4 regions of the Pseudoalteromonas sp. BSi20439 genome follow, and region 4 is predicted to be linked to each of the others. Evidence: predicted binding sites of a transcription regulator. Region 4 holds the regulator's gene; each other region holds the start of a gene.
What was found. The regulator sigma-54, encoded in region 4, starts transcription at its own class of promoters, with help from an activator protein. The targets are predictions, from matches to a motif close to GTTGGCACGNNNNTNGNNT.
Positions count from the first base shown of each region.

Region 1 (4,764 bases), on a different contig from region 4:
CATTAGGCGAGCAAGAAAGTCAAATTTATCAAAATATTCTGAAGCAATCTTCAGAGCTAAGCCTAAACCTGATGGCTGTGAAAGTGGAAAACCATCCAGAAGACTTTTTAGGTTGGTGTTACGAGCTATTAAATGCAAGCCGCGACCGTATTAATTACGACTTACTCGAAACCCAACAATTACCATTATTAAAAAAGTTGCATGACCAACTTATTACAGCCATTAGCTTTTTACAGTTAAAAACATTACGGGTAGCACCTTGGCCAGTAGTGAGTATGTTTGTAGATCAACATAAAGAACTGGTGGCACTTGATGAGCAGCTACGTTTAACTACTTATATTGCAGGCCTACGTGAAAAGCCGTTAAAAGAGATGATCCCTGAAGACTTACTCGCTTTTAGCGGTAAGCATATGGCATCACTCGATCCGAGTACTTATAACTTTGATGTAGAATGGTTTGCCTCTACCAAAAGCGCCAAAGGTTTTCACCAGATGCTGGCTGACCTGCCAGGTGCCTTCGACGATGCGCTTAGCAACATTCCACTTGAGGGTGATGTAGCCCAAACAAATTATCAGCAATTTGTAGTTGCTTACTTGAGTGCATTTAATGGTAGTGATGAAAAACCAACACTGGCACCTGCCACCCGCTTATTAGCAATGCGCCGCCCTGATGTATTTACACCAATAAGCAATAGCCGCTTAGATGCACTTTGCTCAGCTTTAGGTATCACCAAATTAAATAACCGCGACTTTGAGCGTTATTGGCAAGATGTAGTACAAAGTATTCACGCTATGTCATGGTTTAAAATGGCCAATGCTGGTAGTGAACTAGAAACACAGTTGGTGGATATTAAAGCGCTTATACCTTGCTTTTTCTATTATGCAGATACTAATACTGCAGATAACTCTAACTACATTAAGCTACTTAATAAACCTACACGTAGCACTTCTAGCAGCAGTAAAGCGCCACGCCGAGGCAAAGAATCTGCTGAGATTTTAGTGGATCGCGCGCTTGCTGCTGATGATATTCCAGAACATATTCGTGCTAAACGTGACTCTATTATTAGCGAAGTACAAAAAGGCCGCGGTGTTAACGAAACAATTACCCTAATGCGTGCCATTTTTGGTTAATTAACCCACAAGAAAAATAAAATAGCCTAGCAGCGCTTTGATGGTGCAGCTAGGCTATTTTTTGCACCAGCAAAGTGAACCTGCTAAATAATTACTTTTCTATCCCTACCTCATATTATTTTCAATACATTGTTTTAAATAGTAAAAATAATTTATAAACGAATAAGTTTAATTTGGCACACACAGTGCAAATACCCCATTAGTAACATAATAAAATGCCGCCAAACAAAAGGTTGTAGTCGTTCATAATAAAAAGCCTTGGCGTGCAAAATCATACAATGGGAAATGAGACATGCTAAAACTACAAAAAACAATATTGATCAGTGCATTGGCATTAACAGGAATGACATCAACTACTGCATTTGCTGAAGTAACAGCAAATGCAGCAGCCACTTCAAACTACTTATGGCGCGGACAAGAGCAAACTGGTGGCGATGCTGCTGTATCTGGCGGTATTGATTACGCTAATGAATCTGGCTTTTATGCGGGTACTTGGGCGTCAAATGCGTCTTGGGCCGATGAAATGACCTACGAACTAGACTTATACGCCGGTTTTGGCGGCGCAATTAATGAAAGCGTGAGTTATGACGTAGGGTATATCTATTATGCGTATCCTGATGCGGCATCAGGTGCCGATGCTGATTTTTCAGAAGTTTATGGCAGCATTAGTGTGCAAGGTTTTACATTTGGTGCAGCCGTACTTGCAACATCTGCAGCCAGTTGTGATGGTACTGATTTTGGTGATTCATTGTATTTAAATGCCGATTACAGCTTCGCTGTTGGTAGCAATGGCACAGAAATGGCGCTACACATAGGGCATTACTCAGGCGATTTCATCGGTGATGATAATATTATTGATTATGGTGTATCGGTGTCTAAAGATGGTTTTACTTTTGGCCTATCAGATAACGACATGGACGGCTCAGATGTAAAAGCTTATGTAGCCTACGCTGTCGACTTTAACCTATAAAAAGAATGTGTTACTTGCTGCAACACTAAGGGCCGAAAGGCCCTTTCTCATGTTTAAACTACCTAAAAAAGTTGTTTACAAAAAACAATAAGATAACATTTAAATTCTAAATCACGATTAAGGATTATTATAAATTTATCAAAGACATTTACCGCTATTTTAGCACTTACTCTAATTACAATGAGCTGATTAAGTTATGCAACCATGACATGCAGTTGCACATCAGGTAGCATGACCGTTGTGCATGATGGCAATACTGTTAGTTACTCTTGCTCTGATGGTGGTCGTGTTACTTGCATGATAAAGTAAAGTTAAGCGTTATTTAGAAAGGCGTATGCCTTTCTCTTCTAAGGATAGTAAAATGAAATACGTATTTTTAATTGCACTTGTTATTGTCACCGCTGTAGGTATTAGTATTTTAAATACAGAGCAGCCTTCAAAACCTCCGCTAACCCACATACAATCAACTGATGAAGCAGTTCTTAGTAATGAAAACGCTAAGCCTCCAATTGAGCCAAATACCCTATTAAGTAAAGCCTCTGCACCATCTGTCAAACAGCACAAAGTTGTAGATCAAAAAGTGGCAACGATATCTAAATCATCTACTTCAAACCCTCATGTTTTCTCTGAAGAGTTTGTTTCAACTGAGGATGGAAAAGAATTTGTTTCAAAAAAAGCATTGGACGACGTATTTAAAAATGATACTTCAATATTACTGCAGCGCATGTCTGATATTGAATACTCTGAAATAGCACAAATACGTAAAGATAAGCTAAATGAGTTTATTCTAAATGAATTAAAAGACGTGACTATTTTACAGCAAGATCTCGAGTGTGCAGGGAAGGTTTGCGCACTAGAACTTACTTATACACAAAGTAGTAATCAAGCATCTATTGAGACTCTTTCAAGTTTTTCTAAAAACTATTCTTTTCAGCAATTTACTGAAACCGAAAATGGTGATAAAAAACTCAAAGCACTATACATCGCAACAGATAACCCTAGCGGTTTAAGTTTATCTGATAGCTAATTAGATAAATGGCTGTATTTACCTCAAATACAGCCACATAACAATTAAATTTCACTCCTGATTAATCAACATATTGAAACTACCTAATAGCTATAGAGCTTAGTAATACGCACTTTACACTCTACTTTTTATAACACACCACCTTTTGTTAACAATCGGTTACAATTGAGTGAAATTAGTACCTGCTTTTTCCTATATTATTAATCTACTCATTGGTATCAATTGTTTACCAACCCACAAATAGGTTATTAAGGAAATAATAATGAAGTCATCTAACGCGCTTTCTGCTTGTATCGATATTTTTATCAGCCCAAGCAAGGCTTTTAACGGGCTAAAAGAAGCTAAAGGCTGGTCTTGGCTTGCTTTTGCACTTCTCGCACTTACTCTTGCAGCCTCTGCTTATACATTTTATGCCACTGCAGACTCACAATTTATTTTAGACCAGCAGGTTGCTGCAGCGAGTGTGGATGCCACAATCGGCGAGAAAAAAATGATTCGTCAAAGTATGGAACAAAGCCTCGATAACCAAGTGTGGTTTGCAATTGGTGGTGGGATTTTCGGCCTTCTTTTTATTAATGCACTCCTATCTGGGTATTATATGCTGATATCCAAGCAAGACCCTGATGCTAATTACGGCTATGGTGCGTGGTATGGTTTTGGTGTTTGGAGCATGATGCCGATGGTTATTTCAAGTTTAGGTGTTGTTGCGCTAGTTCTTACAGCCAGTAACAATGAATTACCTATTAGTTTGTTTAATTATGCATCGATAAATCAGTTATTGCTGGGGTTAGAGCTTGGGGATAGCTTTTACACCATGATGGAAAGTTTAAGTATTTTTAGTCTTTGGAGCATAGCTTTGGTTGCTATTGGCCTAAAATGTTGGACTAATTTCAGCTTTAATAAAGCACTTCTTTTTGCGGCGCTACCGACCATTATGATTTACAGCATCTGGACAATTATTATTGTTGCTTAAAGGAATGTAGGTAAACTTTTTTGCCTACTCATTAAATACGGAAATAAAAATGAAAAAAGCGATTATCATTACCCTAGCAATTGCAGCTTTTATTGCTCTTATTGTATCAAAGCAAATTACTGGCGATGAAAAAGCACCAGAAGTAAATGTTGCACAGGTTGAGCAAGGTAGTATTGCAGACTCCATTATGGCCTCTGGCAATTTAGTCTTTAATACTCAAGTGCAGTTACGTTCAGAGGTAACCGGGCGAGTCGATAAGGTCTTTGTTGAAGAAGGGCAAAGTGTAAAACAAGGCGACATTTTAATGCGCTTAGATACCACTGCTTTTGAGTCAGAAGTAACACGTAATAAAGCGGTATTACGAGCTAGCGAAATAGAAATAAAACACAGTAAAACACGCCTTTTAAACATCGAACGTCAATTAAAGCGTCAAAAAGAACTTTATGACGTAGGCCTAGCTGGGCAAGAAGTATACGAGAACTTACAAAATGCACGCGACCTTGCCAAAATAGATATTGAAGCCAGAGTAGAGTCTTATAATCAAGCAAAAGCCTCTCTTTCAATCGCTGAAGATAGACTCAGTAAAAGTGTATTTCGTGCTCCAATGAGTGGCCTGCTCGCCTCAGTAAATATTAAAGAAGGCGAAACCGTTATTGCCGGCACC
Region 1 covers NZ_BADW01000147.1:11,481-16,244, forward strand. The annotation lists gene P20439_RS12300 (hypothetical protein) at 1-1,130, shown strand, start outside; gene P20439_RS12305 (TorF family putative porin) at 1,423-2,100, shown strand; gene P20439_RS12310 (hypothetical protein) at 2,462-3,127, shown strand; gene P20439_RS12315 (YIP1 family protein) at 3,390-4,100, shown strand; gene P20439_RS12320 (efflux RND transporter periplasmic adaptor subunit) at 4,150-4,764, shown strand, end outside.
Region 1: a site for sigma-54 is predicted at 1,303-1,321, ahead of P20439_RS12305 (TorF family putative porin). Genes of this name have one in related genera too.

Region 2 (4,764 bases), on a different contig from region 4:
CTCTACGGGATAATCAGAACCGGCTGCAATAGTCGATCCCTGATCCAAGAACGTTTGCCAAGCATAAGCGCCTTGAAGTTGTTTATCAGTTAAGCGTTGCTCTGCCATATGCATGTCTGATGTGGCGTGCACCGGTTGCATTGATGGGATTATTTTCAGGGTTTTAAAGCGTGGAATGTCTGCGGGAGAAACTATTTGCGCATGTTCCATGCGGTTACGCAGCAGTATGCCACCGGTTTGCTTAAATACATTTTGATAAGCATCGAGCACAATTTTATTGGCTCTATCGCCAATGGCGTGGGTATTTGCGCTAAACCCGTTTTTAAAGGTGAGTGTAAATAATTGCTCTAATTTTTCTTGGGTTTCAAGCATCAGGCCAAAGTGGTTGGCTCTATCAGCGTATTCATCGATAAGCGCAGCACCGCGAGACCCTAATGCGCCATCGGCATAAATTTTCACACTGCGAATAGATAAAAAGTCGTGTGCATCTTGATAGCGACCCGCTTTAAGCATCATGTTTAAATCTGGGCTTGCTGCACTTAACATCGCTACAATTCTAAGCGGCAACGTACCTAGCTCGGCGCGTTGTTTATAAACTTGCCAAGTGGTTTTATCAATACCTGCATCATGAGTTGAGGTAATGCCTAGGCTTAGTAAGTGTTTACCTGCGGCATCTAATGCATTACTGACCGATTGTGCAGACGTTGCAGGCATATGCTGGGTAACCAAGGTTTCTGCTTTATCAATAAAAATACCGGTGGGTTTACCAAACTCATCTTTTATAATTTCTCCACCCGTAGGCGATAATGTATCAGCGTTAATATTGGCAAGTTCTAATGCTTTTGAATTAACCCAAATAGCGTGGCTATCTACTCGCGATAAAATAACAGGGCGATCGTTAACGACTTTGTCTAAATCAGCGGCTGTAGGAAAGCGGGTGTTTGACCATAGTTCTTGATTCCAGCCCCGACCAATGATCCAACCTTCTTTATCTTTAGCAAATTCGCTGAGCTTAGCGGTTATTTCATCTACCGACTTAGCACCGCGCACATCAAGTTGCGACAAGTTATTACCCAGTCCGATGACATGTCCATGCGCATCAATGAGCCCTGGGAGTAAAGTTTTACCTTCTGCGTCAATTAGGGTTGCGCCGGGAAAGCTATTTTTTAAGTTGTCTGGACCGGTTTTAACTACTTTGCCATCTTTTATGACTAAGGTTGTAAATGTGTTTACTTCGCCATGGCGCATTTTTCCTTTATACAAAGGTGAGTAGCCATTGGCATTATAAATGACTTTAGTTTGTGCTATTGCCACGCTAGATAAGCCGCAAAGGCTTACTAGCAATATCGGTTTTATTAGTTTTTTCAGTTGCATAAGAGACATGTTGTTATTTTTTGTACTATCACAGTAGCAAACTCAAATTTAGAATACCAATAGCATAATTTATTAATAGTCGAATAAGCCCAGCTTTTAGCTAGAGCAAGTAACAAGTTAAGGGTAAATAGGCTGTGGGTTAACAAGGAGAGGTTTAACTTTCTCAAGCTTGAGAAACTTAACCAAGCTTTACTTGAGGGGGCTATTTATTTACTGGCGTACAAACTGTATTCGCTTAATGACAATTGTGTGTCTTTATCACGGTCGTAACTGCTAAAGCGTGACCACAAAGCAGGATCACTGGCGGTTTCAGAGCGAGTCAAAAAGCCATCCTGATTGCGGTCAAGTTTTTCAAACTTTTCGTCAATATAGCTGCTTGTCGCAAAACTCATACAGCTAAAAACAGTGAGTGTTAGTAAAATAATATAGTGGATAGGTTTCATCTAAATACTCAGTACAGGTTATTGGTTAGGTAGTTTTTAAACTCAGTTAAAGAAATTCTGTTATCTTGATTTTCATCCCAATTTGAGAATGAGTTTAATAGCTGAGGCTGAGCAGCAAGCTCGCTATGGGTTAAATACCCGTCATTATTTGTATCTAAATGCTCAAAGCGTTGCTTTACATCAAGTGCGAATGCACTTTGGCTGATAAAAAGTAAAGCACCAATAAAAGGAAGCAGTATTCTCATAGTTGGCGTTCCAAGGTGTATTTTAATTGCTGGCAGTATTGAAAGAAAGCACTTGCCATAATTTAACTCCCAACATTAAATCCGTTTACACACTCCCTCAGGGATTATGGCAAATGCTTTTAACTCTATAATATAAAACTTAACTTGAATCTAAACTTAAGGTTTAAAGTTTTCGAACTCTTTTTTAGAAATCATCTCGTTATTGTCTTTGTCTAAATCAGTAAACTGCTTGAGTAACTGTTTATCTTGTTTTGCTTCTGTGAGCGATATTTGGCCGTCCATATTTTTATCTAAATGCATAAAACGTACGTTTAACGACGATGCCAATGCCGTTGCACTAATAGCTAAAAATAGCAGTGAAAAAGCACCAATCAATTGTTTCATAAATATACTCCTTTATTTTACAAACTGTTTAAATTCATCGAACGATAATTGTCCGTCTTCATTTTTATCTATTTGTGCAAAATTCTCATGCAGTAATGCATCTTCGCCAGCTTCCGCTTCACTTAATGTGCCGTTGCTGTCCTTATCTAAGCTGTAAAATGCTGTGTTCACATCAAGCGCAAATAAATGACTACTTGTGAAACATAACGCTATTAATACAGTAGATTTTAGATAACCTTTAGTCATTCCTTGGCCTTTAAAAATTAATATTTATAAGCGTATTACAATTATGGTGCCAGTTTTTATTTTCATTAAAAATCATATGGTTAAATTTATTCTGTGTTTTTAATGGGTAATATTTACCGACGGTTGTGTGTTTTATGCAACATTTTCTCAGTTAGGTTTTTTTATTGTTTTTAAATCAAGTGTTTAACTTGTCGCAATTTAGAGACGTTATGGCAATTTTATTCTCAAATAAGTACTTGGTTCAGCGAGTGTATAAGTTGAGCGCTTAATAATAGAGCGCTTAAAAGTAGTAAAGGATTAGTGTATGCCTGCAATCATGGCTGAAAAATATAAAGCATTGGTAAATTGGCGTCCTAATTTGATTGGCCAGTTTATAATGAGCATGCTGTTGTCACTATTGCCTTTGTCTATTGTAGTTATTGTTTTTTTAAATGTACTAAATAAACAATTAGCGGTCACGCAGCAAATTGTCAGTAATAACTACCAAGTGACTAAGTCATTTAATGCACTTAAGCAAGAGCTCAACAGTTTAGAAAGGGCAACAAGGCAAAACTGGGTTTTAAAAAGCGATTCACTCGATGAGCTTATCGTGGATAAATGGCAGTCATCGCTGGATAATATAAATGAGCTTAAACAGCTTTCTAGCAACCAAAAAAATACTCAACAATGGCAACGGTTAACAGATACGCTAAAAACAGCGCATACCAAACTGGTGGTTGAAGCTCGTCAGCAAGCAGAATTGTTTGTGCCAATTAGTGAAATACTGGCAGAGCTAACGGTATGGCTGCGCGAAAACAATGAAGCCAAAATCACTCAAAACCAAGTTAAACTGACAAATTTACAAGCCTCCTTTATACACTGGTTAGTGGCACTTACGCCTTTAACCTTACTTGTTGGCGGTGGGTTTTTATGGCGTATAAGTGGCCGTTTAAAGGGCTTAACCTCTGTTATTGATAAATTAGGCCAAGGAGATTGGCAGCAAAAAATATCAGTGCAGGGATCAGCTGAACTCATTGAACTAGGTAACAAGTTGCAGTGGGTGCAAGCGCAATTGCATATGCTAGAGCAGCAAAAAGATACGTTTTTACGCCATGTTACTCACGAATTAAAAACGCCTTTGGCCTCTATGGTTGAGGGCACTGAATTATTAGCCGATGAAATTGTTGGGCCAATTAATAATGAGCAAAAAGCGGTGCTTGGATTGATCAGTCAATCTATGGTGCGATTACGCACTATGATAGACAGTTTATTAAGTTATAACGCCATTCGAACCAGTAAAGATAATGTTAGTGAAGTGGAATTTAACCAGCTGATTAAAAAAGTAAATAATCACTTTGAACATAGGTTAAATGCCCGAGAGCAGTCGCTTCTTTGGCACAATAGCTTACCGACAGTTGCACTGAAGTTACCGCGAGAATTAATTGAAATGATTTTAATTCAGTTAATCTCTAATGGTTTAAAGTTTTCACAGTCAAACCAAGAAGTGTCAATTAGCTTAAGTTTAGAAAGTAATGGCTTAATTATACAGGTCGCTGATGAGGGCTGTGGTATTAAAGAACATGAAAAAGAGCACGTTTTTGGCGCTTTTTATCAAGGTAAACACAGTAAAGAGATTAGTCTGCAAGGCAGTGGATTAGGCCTTACCATAGTCAAAGAGTCGGTTGAGCAGTTACAGGGGAAGTTAACTATTGAGCATAATGAGCCGCAAGGTTGTCGATTTAACATTGTCATTCCCTATAAAAATAAAGGAGTTAAATAATATGTCTGCGCGTTTAATGGCTATTTTATGGCTAACCAGCAGTCTCGTTTTTTTATCTGGGTGTGAATTAACCAACACTCAAACACCAGCTAAACCTGAGTTAATAGCTCAAACTCAGCCCGATAATAAAAGCAACCAGCCCAATCCAAAGCCGCGGCCAAAAGTAGCTCTTATGTATCCGCCCGCAGCGCAAGTGATTGCATGGCATGCCCATCAGTGTGGTGGCTTTAAATTAACGCCTAACAATAAAGCTTACTTAGGGGAGCAAGCACTGAAGGCATTTTTTAATACTGCATGCGTTAACCTTAGTCGC
Region 2 covers NZ_BADW01000047.1:70,934-75,697, forward strand. The annotation lists gene P20439_RS04315 (amidohydrolase) at 1-1,374, opposite strand, end outside; gene P20439_RS04320 (hypothetical protein) at 1,581-1,817, opposite strand; gene P20439_RS04325 (EF-hand domain-containing protein) at 1,826-2,062, opposite strand; gene P20439_RS04330 (hypothetical protein) at 2,219-2,446, opposite strand; gene P20439_RS04335 (EF-hand domain-containing protein) at 2,459-2,692, opposite strand; gene P20439_RS04340 (HAMP domain-containing sensor histidine kinase) at 2,997-4,451, shown strand; gene P20439_RS04345 (hypothetical protein) at 4,453-4,764, shown strand, end outside.
Region 2: a site for sigma-54 is predicted at 2,728-2,746, ahead of P20439_RS04335 (EF-hand domain-containing protein). Genes of this name have one in related genera too.

Region 3 (4,764 bases), on a different contig from region 4:
CTGAGCCTGGGCAACTTATACTAATGACCGATTTAACCGAAACCCGACGCTTACAAAAGCGAGTCGCGCATATGCAGCGTTTAAGTGCCTTAGGTAAAATGGTGGCGTCTTTGGCTCATCAAGTACGCACACCGTTATCAGCGGCTATGTTGTATGCTGCAAATTTAGGCTCAAAACGCTTACCCGAAGCTTCTCGCGGCAGTTTTCATACTAAATTAATGTCACGTTTAAAAGATTTAGAAACCCAAGTAAACGACATGCTGTTATTTGCTAAAAGTGGTGATCAGCAAGTTGTTGAGCAAGTGTCGATGCAACAGCTACTAAGTGAAGTTAAAGCCGGTGCCGATGCTATGGTAGCGCTCAATGATAGCGAATTAAATGTGAGCTTACCTGAACCCGATATTGAAATTATGGGTAACAAAACAGCATTGGCAAGCGCAATTCAAAACCTAATTCATAATAGTATTCAAGTCATTGGCAGTGGTGCACAAGTACATCTTAGTGCTTTGCGTGATACGCAAGACCCTGATTATGTCCGCATTAGTGTTAGTGATAATGGCCCTGGGATTGACTTAGCGCAAAGCGAAAAAATATTTGAACCCTTTTATACCACTAAAAGCCAAGGTACTGGTTTAGGACTTGCCGTTGTAAGTTCAGTGGCCAGTGCACATCAGGGACGTGTTGAAGCAAACAACAACCCACAAGGGGGAGCAATTTTTAGTATGTTGCTACCTATTAGTGTCACATCTAAATTAGGGGAGTCACAATGAGTAACACTATTTTAGTTGTAGAAGATGACGCCGGACTTCGTGAAGCATTAATTGATACGCTTGAAATGTCAGGTATAGCCTGTATGGCCGCCAATAGTGCCGAGCAAGCCATGGTGCTACTAAAAAAAGAAGCATTTTCATTGGTGGTCAGTGATGTACAAATGGGCGCAATGAGCGGCTTGGATTTATTACGTAGTATTAAATTAAATTACCCTGATTTACCCGTACTAATGATGACGGCCTACGCCACTATTGATGATGCTGTAGAGGCTATGCGTTTAGGCGCGATTGATTATATGGCTAAGCCATTTGCACCAGAAGTGCTATTGAATATGGTGAGTCGTTACTTACCAGAAAAAGAAAAAGAAACAGACGGGCCCATTGTCGCCGATCCTAGTAGTATTCAATTACTCGAACTTGCTAATAAAGTTGCTCGTTCAGATGCCAGTGTGATGGTGCTTGGGCCAAGTGGCTCTGGTAAAGAAGTACTGGCGCGTTATATTCATGACAAATCAAAACGCTGTAATGAACCGTTTGTTGCGATTAACTGTGCTGCTATTCCTGAAAATATGCTCGAAGCCACTTTATTTGGTTATGAGAAAGGCGCGTTTACCGGTGCTATTCAAGCTTGCCCTGGTAAGTTTGAACAAGCACAGGGCGGTACTATTTTACTTGATGAAATCACCGAAATGGATTTAGGCCTGCAAGCCAAGCTGTTACGTGTACTACAAGAGCGTGAAGTTGAGCGTTTAGGTGGTCGTAAAACCATTGCACTGGATGTACGTGTGCTTGCCACAAGTAACCGAGAGTTAAAAGAAGCGGTTGCTGAAAACCAGTTCCGCGAAGATTTATACTATCGACTCAATGTTTTCCCACTGCTGTGGCGACCACTGTGTGAGCGCCCAGGGGACATTATAGTGTTGGCTAAACATTTGATTGAACGTCACTTAAGTAAAAGCAAAGAGCCAATGGCGTATTTAGATAGCAGTGCAGAGCAAAAACTGCTTAGCCATAGCTGGCCCGGTAACGTACGCGAACTAGATAACGTTATTCAGCGAGCATTAATTTTACGCAGTGGGAATAGTATTGATGAGCATGCTATTTTTATCGAAAATCTAGCTCCAACGCATTTTGTGGCAGAAACTAAAGCTGACATTGAGCCTGTAAAAAGTAGTCTCAGTAACGCTTATTATGATGAAAAAGCAGCGCCTGCAGATGAGCAAAAAAATGATTTGTTAGCCGTCGATACTGGTAGTTACAAAGATGAGCTTAAAGATAAAGAACATCGTATTATTTTAGAAACCTTGGCACGCTGCCAAGGAAAACGTAAAGAGGTCGCCGAAACCTTAGGTATTAGCCCGCGTACTTTACGCTACAAATTAGCACAAATGCGTGATTTAGGTATTTCCCTCCCAGCATAACCCCCATAAGCCCTAAGTTCAATCACTTGAATTTAGGGCTGTCAAAACTCTGACTGCTTAATTATTTTACTTAAAGCGTTGTTTTAATTGATTTTAATTTTTGGCATGTTTTGTGCTTTATTCTCTTTAAGAGTTTACTGCATTATCAGAGACAATTATGAAAATTCAAAACAGTGCTTTATTTCAAGAAATGCAATCAATGGCTGCAGAAGCCACACGTAGTAATCAAGTTAATAACTTGCCAACGCAAGTGCAATCAACCTCTACAGCACAGTTTGGTGACATGTTGAGTAATGCCCTTAATACAGTGCATGAACTTCAGCAAGACGCAGGGCAAAAAGTAAAAGCGGTAGAGAATGGCGACAGAAGCGTGTCACTTGCCGAGGCTATGATTGCTTCGCAAAAGTCTTCTGTGGCATTTGAAGCTACGGTACAGGTTCGTAATAAGCTTGTTGAGTCTTATAAAGAAATTATGAACATGCCTGTTTAATTAGGTAGTGGAGAATTATTGTGGCGCAATCTAATCAATCTACAGATCTGGCACTTGCTGATGGCATGATGGAGCAAAGTGAAAACGAAGATCAACAAGAGCAAAAATCAGGCTATTTCAGTGCCCTTGGCGGTGTTGATGTTTTACGTCAAATTACCCTGATTGTTGCATTAGCTATTTGTTTAGCCATTGCTATTTTCGTTATTATTTGGGCTCGTCAGCCAGATATGCGCCCTTTAGGTAAAATGCAAACTGAAGAGTTAATAGAAACACTCGACTTTTTAGATGCACAAAAAATTGACTACCAACTTGATGGCAATGTGGTCTCGGTGGATGAAACTGAATATCAAAATATCAAGTTATTGATGACCCGTGAAGGTTTAGATCAAGGGCCTACATCAGGTAGCGACATTATTATGCAAGACATGGGGTTTGGGGTAAGCCAACGTTTAGAACGTGAGCGCCTTAAACATGGCCGTGAGCAACAACTTGCCCGTACTATAGAAGAGCTAAATAATGTTACTCGCGCCAAAGTATTGTTAGCTATTCCCAAAGAAAATGTATTTGCCCGTAGAGAGAAAAAACCCTCTGCGACTGTTGTACTTACTCTTAAACGCGGTCGCTCTCTAGATGGCGAAGAAGTTGACTCGGTTGTTGATATGATAGCTTCAGCGGTACAAGGGCTTGAGCCTTCGCGCGTTACTGTGACCGATCAAAATGGTCGTTTATTAAATTCAGGCTCGCAAACCTCTTTAGCTGCACGCTCGCGTAAAGAATACGATATAGAACGTAAACGTGAGCAAGAATACCTAGAAAAAATCGACAGTATTTTGATCCCCGTGGTTGGATTAGGTAATTACACCGCACAAGTAGATTTAAGTATGGACTTTAGTGCGGTAGAAGAAACACAAAAACGTTACAACCCAGATTTACCTGCGGTAAGAAGTGAAACGACCTTTGAAGAAAATAATATTGGTGGCCTAGCGGTTGGTATTCCAGGCGCGCTGACTAATCAGCCACCAGTTAACTCAACTATTCCTGAAGATGCGATGGCGGGCGGTGCAGGCACTGCAACCTCACCGAGTAGAACTCACAAAGAAGCCACTCGTAACTATGAACTCGATACCACTATTTCACATAAGCGTCAGCAAACCGGTGTGATCCGCAGAATAAGTGTGTCCGTGGCGGTCGATTACTTACCTACGGTGGGTGAAAATGGTGAAACAACCATGACACCACGCTCGGTAGAAGCTTTGTCAAATATTCGTCGCTTGTTACAAGGTGGCGTAGGCTTTGATATGCAACGTGGCGATGCTCTTGAAGTAGTAACCGTGCCATTCGTTCGTGAAGACTCAGCGCTTGATTTTGAATTGCCTTTATGGGAACAAGACTGGTTTATGAAAATGATGCGCTTAGTATTAGGTGCGCTGGTTATTATTGTACTGATATTAGCTGTTGTTAAACCTATGCTTAAACGCTTAATTTACCCAGATAATACACTTGAAGAATATGATGAAGACTCTCTTAGTTCAGGTGTTGACCTTGGTGACAGCACATTAGATATGCTAAATAATGACTTTGATTCTGCTTCAGTTGGCTTCTCAAGCGATGGTACACTACGCTTACCAGACTTACATGGCGACGAAGACTTATTGAAAGCGGTTCGTGCCCTTGTAGCCAATGAACCAGAACTATCATCACAAGTAGTTAAAGCGTGGTTAACAGAAGATGACTGATCAAGAACAAAAACAACTACCACCGACGTTTGATGTTGATAAGCTCGATGGTGTAGATAAAGCGGCGATATTATTGCTGAGCTTATCTGAAGAAGATGCAGCGCAAATCCTTAAACACTTAGAGCCAAAACAAGTGCAAAAGGTAGGTATGGCTATGGCGGCAATCGATGATTTGTCGCAAGCTAAAATTAGCGCAGTTCATAATTTGTTTATCGAACAAATTCAAAGTTTTAGTACGATAGGTTTTCAGTCTGAAGATTTTATCAAAAAGGCACTTACAGCTGCATTAGGTGAAGATAAAGCCGCCAGCTTAATAGACCAAATTGTTATGGGCTCAGGCGCTAAAG
Region 3 covers NZ_BADW01000067.1:1,156-5,919, forward strand. The annotation lists gene P20439_RS06240 (PAS domain-containing sensor histidine kinase) at 1-770, shown strand, start outside; gene P20439_RS06245 (sigma-54 dependent transcriptional regulator) at 767-2,191, shown strand; gene fliE (flagellar hook-basal body complex protein FliE) at 2,349-2,681, shown strand; gene fliF (flagellar basal-body MS-ring/collar protein FliF) at 2,702-4,417, shown strand; gene fliG (flagellar motor switch protein FliG) at 4,410-4,764, shown strand, end outside.
Region 3: a site for sigma-54 is predicted at 2,291-2,309, ahead of fliE (flagellar hook-basal body complex protein FliE). Genes of this name have one in related genera too.

Region 4 (4,764 bases):
AATCGGTGATGCCAGCATCGCTCAAGCAGGTCAAAAAATTACCGCTAAAAGTATCACCTACGATATAGAGCAGCAGTTGATTAGCGCAGAAAAAGATGAAAATTCAACCGATCGTGTACACACCATTTTGGTGCCTGTTGAAAACAAAAAAGAAGACGATAAAGGCCAACCATGAGCACATTAAAAGCAGAGCTATTAGCAAAAAGCTATAAAGGCCGTGAAGTGGTGAAAAATGTTGGCCTAGAAGTCGAAGCTGGCAGTATTGTCGGTTTACTTGGCCCCAATGGCGCAGGTAAAACCACGACCTTTTACATGATTGTAGGGCTTGTACCGAGCGATAAAGGTAAAATATCAATAGATGATCAAGATATCACTTTATTACCAATGCACAGCCGAGCTCGCCTAGGGATTGGTTACTTACCACAAGAATCATCGATTTTTAGAAAGCTGACGGTTTACCAAAACTTAATGGCTATTTTAGAAACACGTAAAGAGCTTAATAAACAACAACGTGAAGATACCTTAAATAATTTACTTGATGAATTTAGCATTCAGCATATTCGTGACAGCCAAGGTATGGCTCTGTCAGGCGGTGAACGCCGCCGTGTTGAAATTGCCCGGGCATTAGCAGCAAATCCTAAATTTATACTATTAGACGAACCCTTTGCAGGGGTTGATCCTATCTCTGTATTAGATATTAAAAAGATCATAGAGCATCTTAAAAATCGAGGGATTGGCGTATTGATCACAGATCACAACGTACGCGAAACACTTGATGTTTGTGAAAAAGCCTACATAGTTTCTCATGGGGAGTTAATTGCATCAGGCACTCCAGATTACGTATTAAACGATAAAACAGTACGCGATGTTTATTTGGGCGAGCAGTTCAAGCTCTAATATTTGTGTTATTCCACTAAGCATCTGCTAAGATTAATTATACTTAGGTCTGTTGACCTTTCAAGGTTGAATTTGCAGCAGTCTGTTTGGTATTTAGGCAAGGCAGAGCCTATGTGATGTGGTATTCCCCATAAATAGGCGATAACGCAGCATCAATGCCAAACAGGCGCTGGCCTTCGGGTTCTGCCTAGGGACGATTTACTTTTTGTTGCTCGGTTTTGACTTAGCCCACTAGGTTACAAACCTCGCGCCGCGATTAAACCGCCCCTAGTTTGAACAAATTTTAATCCGTAAAGGTCAACAGACCGTAATTTAAAAGGATTGTTAGAGATAAATGAGGCAATCATTACAGCTGCGCATGGGCCAGCAACTTACAATGACTCCACAGTTGCAACAAGCAATTCGCTTATTGCAGCTCAGTACATTGGATCTCCAGCAAGAAATTCAAGAAGCGCTCGATAGCAATCCCTTGCTTGAAGTTGAAGAACAAGATTACAGCGAAGATGCTGCGGGTAAAAACGAACAAAAAGCCGATAACGATGAATCAACGCTAAGTGCTTCAGCTGACGAAAAACCTAGCGAGTATGAGCAAGACAGCGGCGAAGCCATGAGCAAAGACACCATTAGCGATGATATGGCAATGGACGTTACATGGGATGAATACATGAGCGCAGCACCTGCCTCTTCATCGGGACCGATGCCTGAAGATGAATCAATTTATCAAGGCTCTTCAACTGAAACGCTGCATGAATATTTAATGTGGCAATTGCAACTGACGCCATTTAGTCCTACAGATGAAGCCATTGCGATTGCAATAGTAGAAGCCGTGGACGACTCAGGTATTTTAACCCTTAGCTGTGAAGAAATTTTAGAAAGCTTTAATCAAGAAAACGACGACGAAGATGAAGTTGAACTTGATGAAATAGAAGCGGTATTAAAGCGTATTCAATTATTTGATCCAGTAGGAATAGCCGCGCGTAGTTTACAAGAGTGTTTGTGTATTCAACTTAATCAATTTGATAAAGACACGCCTTTTTTAAACGAAACAAAAATGATTTTAACCGATCATATTGATTTACTAGCGGCACGTGATTATCGCACGTTAATGAAAAAAACTAAGCTCAAAGAAGATGAGCTTAAAGAGATCATGACGTTAATTCATACCCTTAGCCCAAAACCGGCAGACACTATTGTCAGAGAAGAGTCAGAGTATGTTATTCCTGATGTGTCGGTTAAAAAAATTAAAGGGCGTTGGGTGGTTGAACTAAACCCTGATAGCATGCCTAAAATTAGGGTAAACAGCCAATATGCGGCTATGTCACGTACTGTTAAATCAAGTGGTGATAGCCAGTTTATTCGCTCACACTTGCAAGAAGCAAAATGGTTTATAAAAAGTCTAGAAAGTAGAAACGACACGCTACTTAAAGTAACTAACTGTATTGTGCAACAGCAACAGGCCTTTTTTGAACATGGTCCTGAGGCGATGAAGCCTATGGTGCTTAATGATGTGGCAGAAATGGTAGAAATGCACGAATCGACTATTTCGCGTGTTACTACGCAAAAATACATGCATACACCACGGGGTATTTTTGAGCTTAAATATTTCTTTTCAAGCCATGTAAGCACTGAAAACGGTGGCGAATGTTCATCAACAGCAATTCGCGCATTAATTAAAAAATTAATCGCGGCAGAAAACTCAGCTAAACCATTGAGTGATAGTAAAATTGCAGATATATTGGCAGAGCAAGGAATTAAAGTAGCAAGGAGAACTATTGCAAAATATCGCGAATCTCTAGCTATTCCCCCGTCGAATCAACGAAAAAGTTTGATTTAAGGCGTACAACAAAGAGGAAAATGTTTATGCAACTGAACTTAACTGGTCGCCATGTAGATATTACTGACTCGCTTAGAGACTACGTAAATAGTAAATTTGCAAAGCTGCAGAGGCACACTGATCACATAACGAATGTGCATGTTATTCTCGATGTAGAAAAACTAAACCAAAAAGCTGAAGCAACCGTTCATGTTAGTGGCGCTGAAATTTTTGCCTCTACTGAACATCAAGATATGTATGCCGCTATAGACTCGCTGATTGACAAGCTAGATCGTCAAGTAATTAAACACAAAGAGAAACTTGCTCGACACTAACACTATGAAACTAAGCTCACTTATCTGTCAGGACTGCAGTAAAGCTGCGGTCCTTTTTAATAGTAAAAAAAGAATTTTAGAATTTATCAGTGAATTGGCTCACAATAAACTGCCCTATTTAACCCAACAAGATATTCTCAACGCGTTAACCGCTAGAGAAAAGCTAGGGAGCACAGGTATAGGCCGAGGAATTGCAATTCCACATGGTCGTATGAGTGGTGCACAAGAGCCTCTTGCACTTATACTGGTGAGCGAAACGGCTATTAATTTTGATGCGATAGATAACCGACCGGTCGACATTTTTGTTGCCTTAATTGTCCCCGACGGTGACAATCAACAGCATTTAAAGACCTTAGCTACCATTGCAGATAAGCTCAACGATAAAGAATTTTGTAAGCAATTACGGGCGGCAAAATCCGACAATGAGCTGTACCAAGTCATTGTCAGTCAACCGTAGTAACAATAAAGGGTGATAAATGGAATTAATAATTATAAGTGGTCGCTCAGGTTCTGGTAAATCTGTTGCGTTACGGGTTGTTGAGGATTTAGGTTATTATTGTGTAGATAATATTCCTTTAAATTTATTACCATCTCTTGTTCGAAGTGTTTCCGACAGCTACAACAAAATTGCCGTAAGTGTTGATGTGCGTAACTTACCTAAAGAGCAGCAACAGTTTAATGAAATCATTGAATATTTACCTGGTTTCACTAAACCAACGGTGTTTTATTTAGACAGTGACGATCAAACATTAATTAAACGCTTTTCGGAAACTAGGCGTCTTCACCCTCTTTCTATTGATTCTCTACCGCTTGATTTAGCAATAAAAAAAGAAAAACAACTACTGGATGTTTTGATCAATCATGCTGATCATATGATTGATACCACTGATTTAAGTGTGCATCAGCTGGCTGAGTCTATCCGTGAAAAAATACTCGGTAAAAAAGACAAACAACTGATCATTACCTTTGAGTCATTTGGTTTTAAGCACGGTATACCCAAAGAAGCAGATTACGTATTCGATGCCCGATTTTTACCAAACCCGCATTGGGAGCCTGAACTTAAGCCACTCACAGGGCTAGATCAACCGGTAAAAGACTACCTAGCCAGCCACAGCATAGTACAAAAATTTACATGGCAAATTCAAACCTTTGTACAAACATGGTTGCCGCATTTAGAAAGAAATAACCGCAGCTATTTGACCATAGCCATAGGTTGTACTGGTGGACAACACCGTTCTGTTTACTTAGCGCAAACTATAGGTGAAAGTTTTGCAATGAGTCATCCTAATGTAAAAATTCGTCACAGAGAACAAGAATAACATCAAAGAGAATAGTAATGCGGTTAGAAAACACATTTTTAATAAAAAACAAATTAGGCCTGCATGCCAGAGCGGCAACAGTACTGGCACAGCTTTCTGTGCAATTTGATGCCTCAATCACTTTATTTCAAGACGATAAACAAGCCGCTGGCGATAGTGTATTAGCACTTATGTTACTAGAGAGCAGTCAAGGCAAAGAAGTGAAGGTAGTATGTGAAGGCCCTGACGCAGAACCTGCACTTAATGCAATTGGTGAGCTCATTGACCAACGATTTAATGAGCAAGAATAAAATAGTTCATCATTAAATCATCATCCTAAGCTAAGGTTAATAGTGGTTGAGGTAGTTTGCTCATATAAAGTAAGATAAACTAAAATTGAATAGCATTCATAACCCTTCCA
Region 4 covers NZ_BADW01000055.1:40,217-44,980, reverse strand. The annotation lists gene lptA (lipopolysaccharide transport periplasmic protein LptA) at 1-175, shown strand, start outside; gene lptB (LPS export ABC transporter ATP-binding protein) at 172-897, shown strand; gene P20439_RS05380 (RNA polymerase factor sigma-54) at 1,232-2,731, shown strand; gene hpf (ribosome hibernation promoting factor) at 2,758-3,045, shown strand; gene ptsN (PTS IIA-like nitrogen regulatory protein PtsN) at 3,050-3,502, shown strand; gene rapZ (RNase adapter RapZ) at 3,522-4,364, shown strand; gene P20439_RS05360 (HPr family phosphocarrier protein) at 4,382-4,654, shown strand.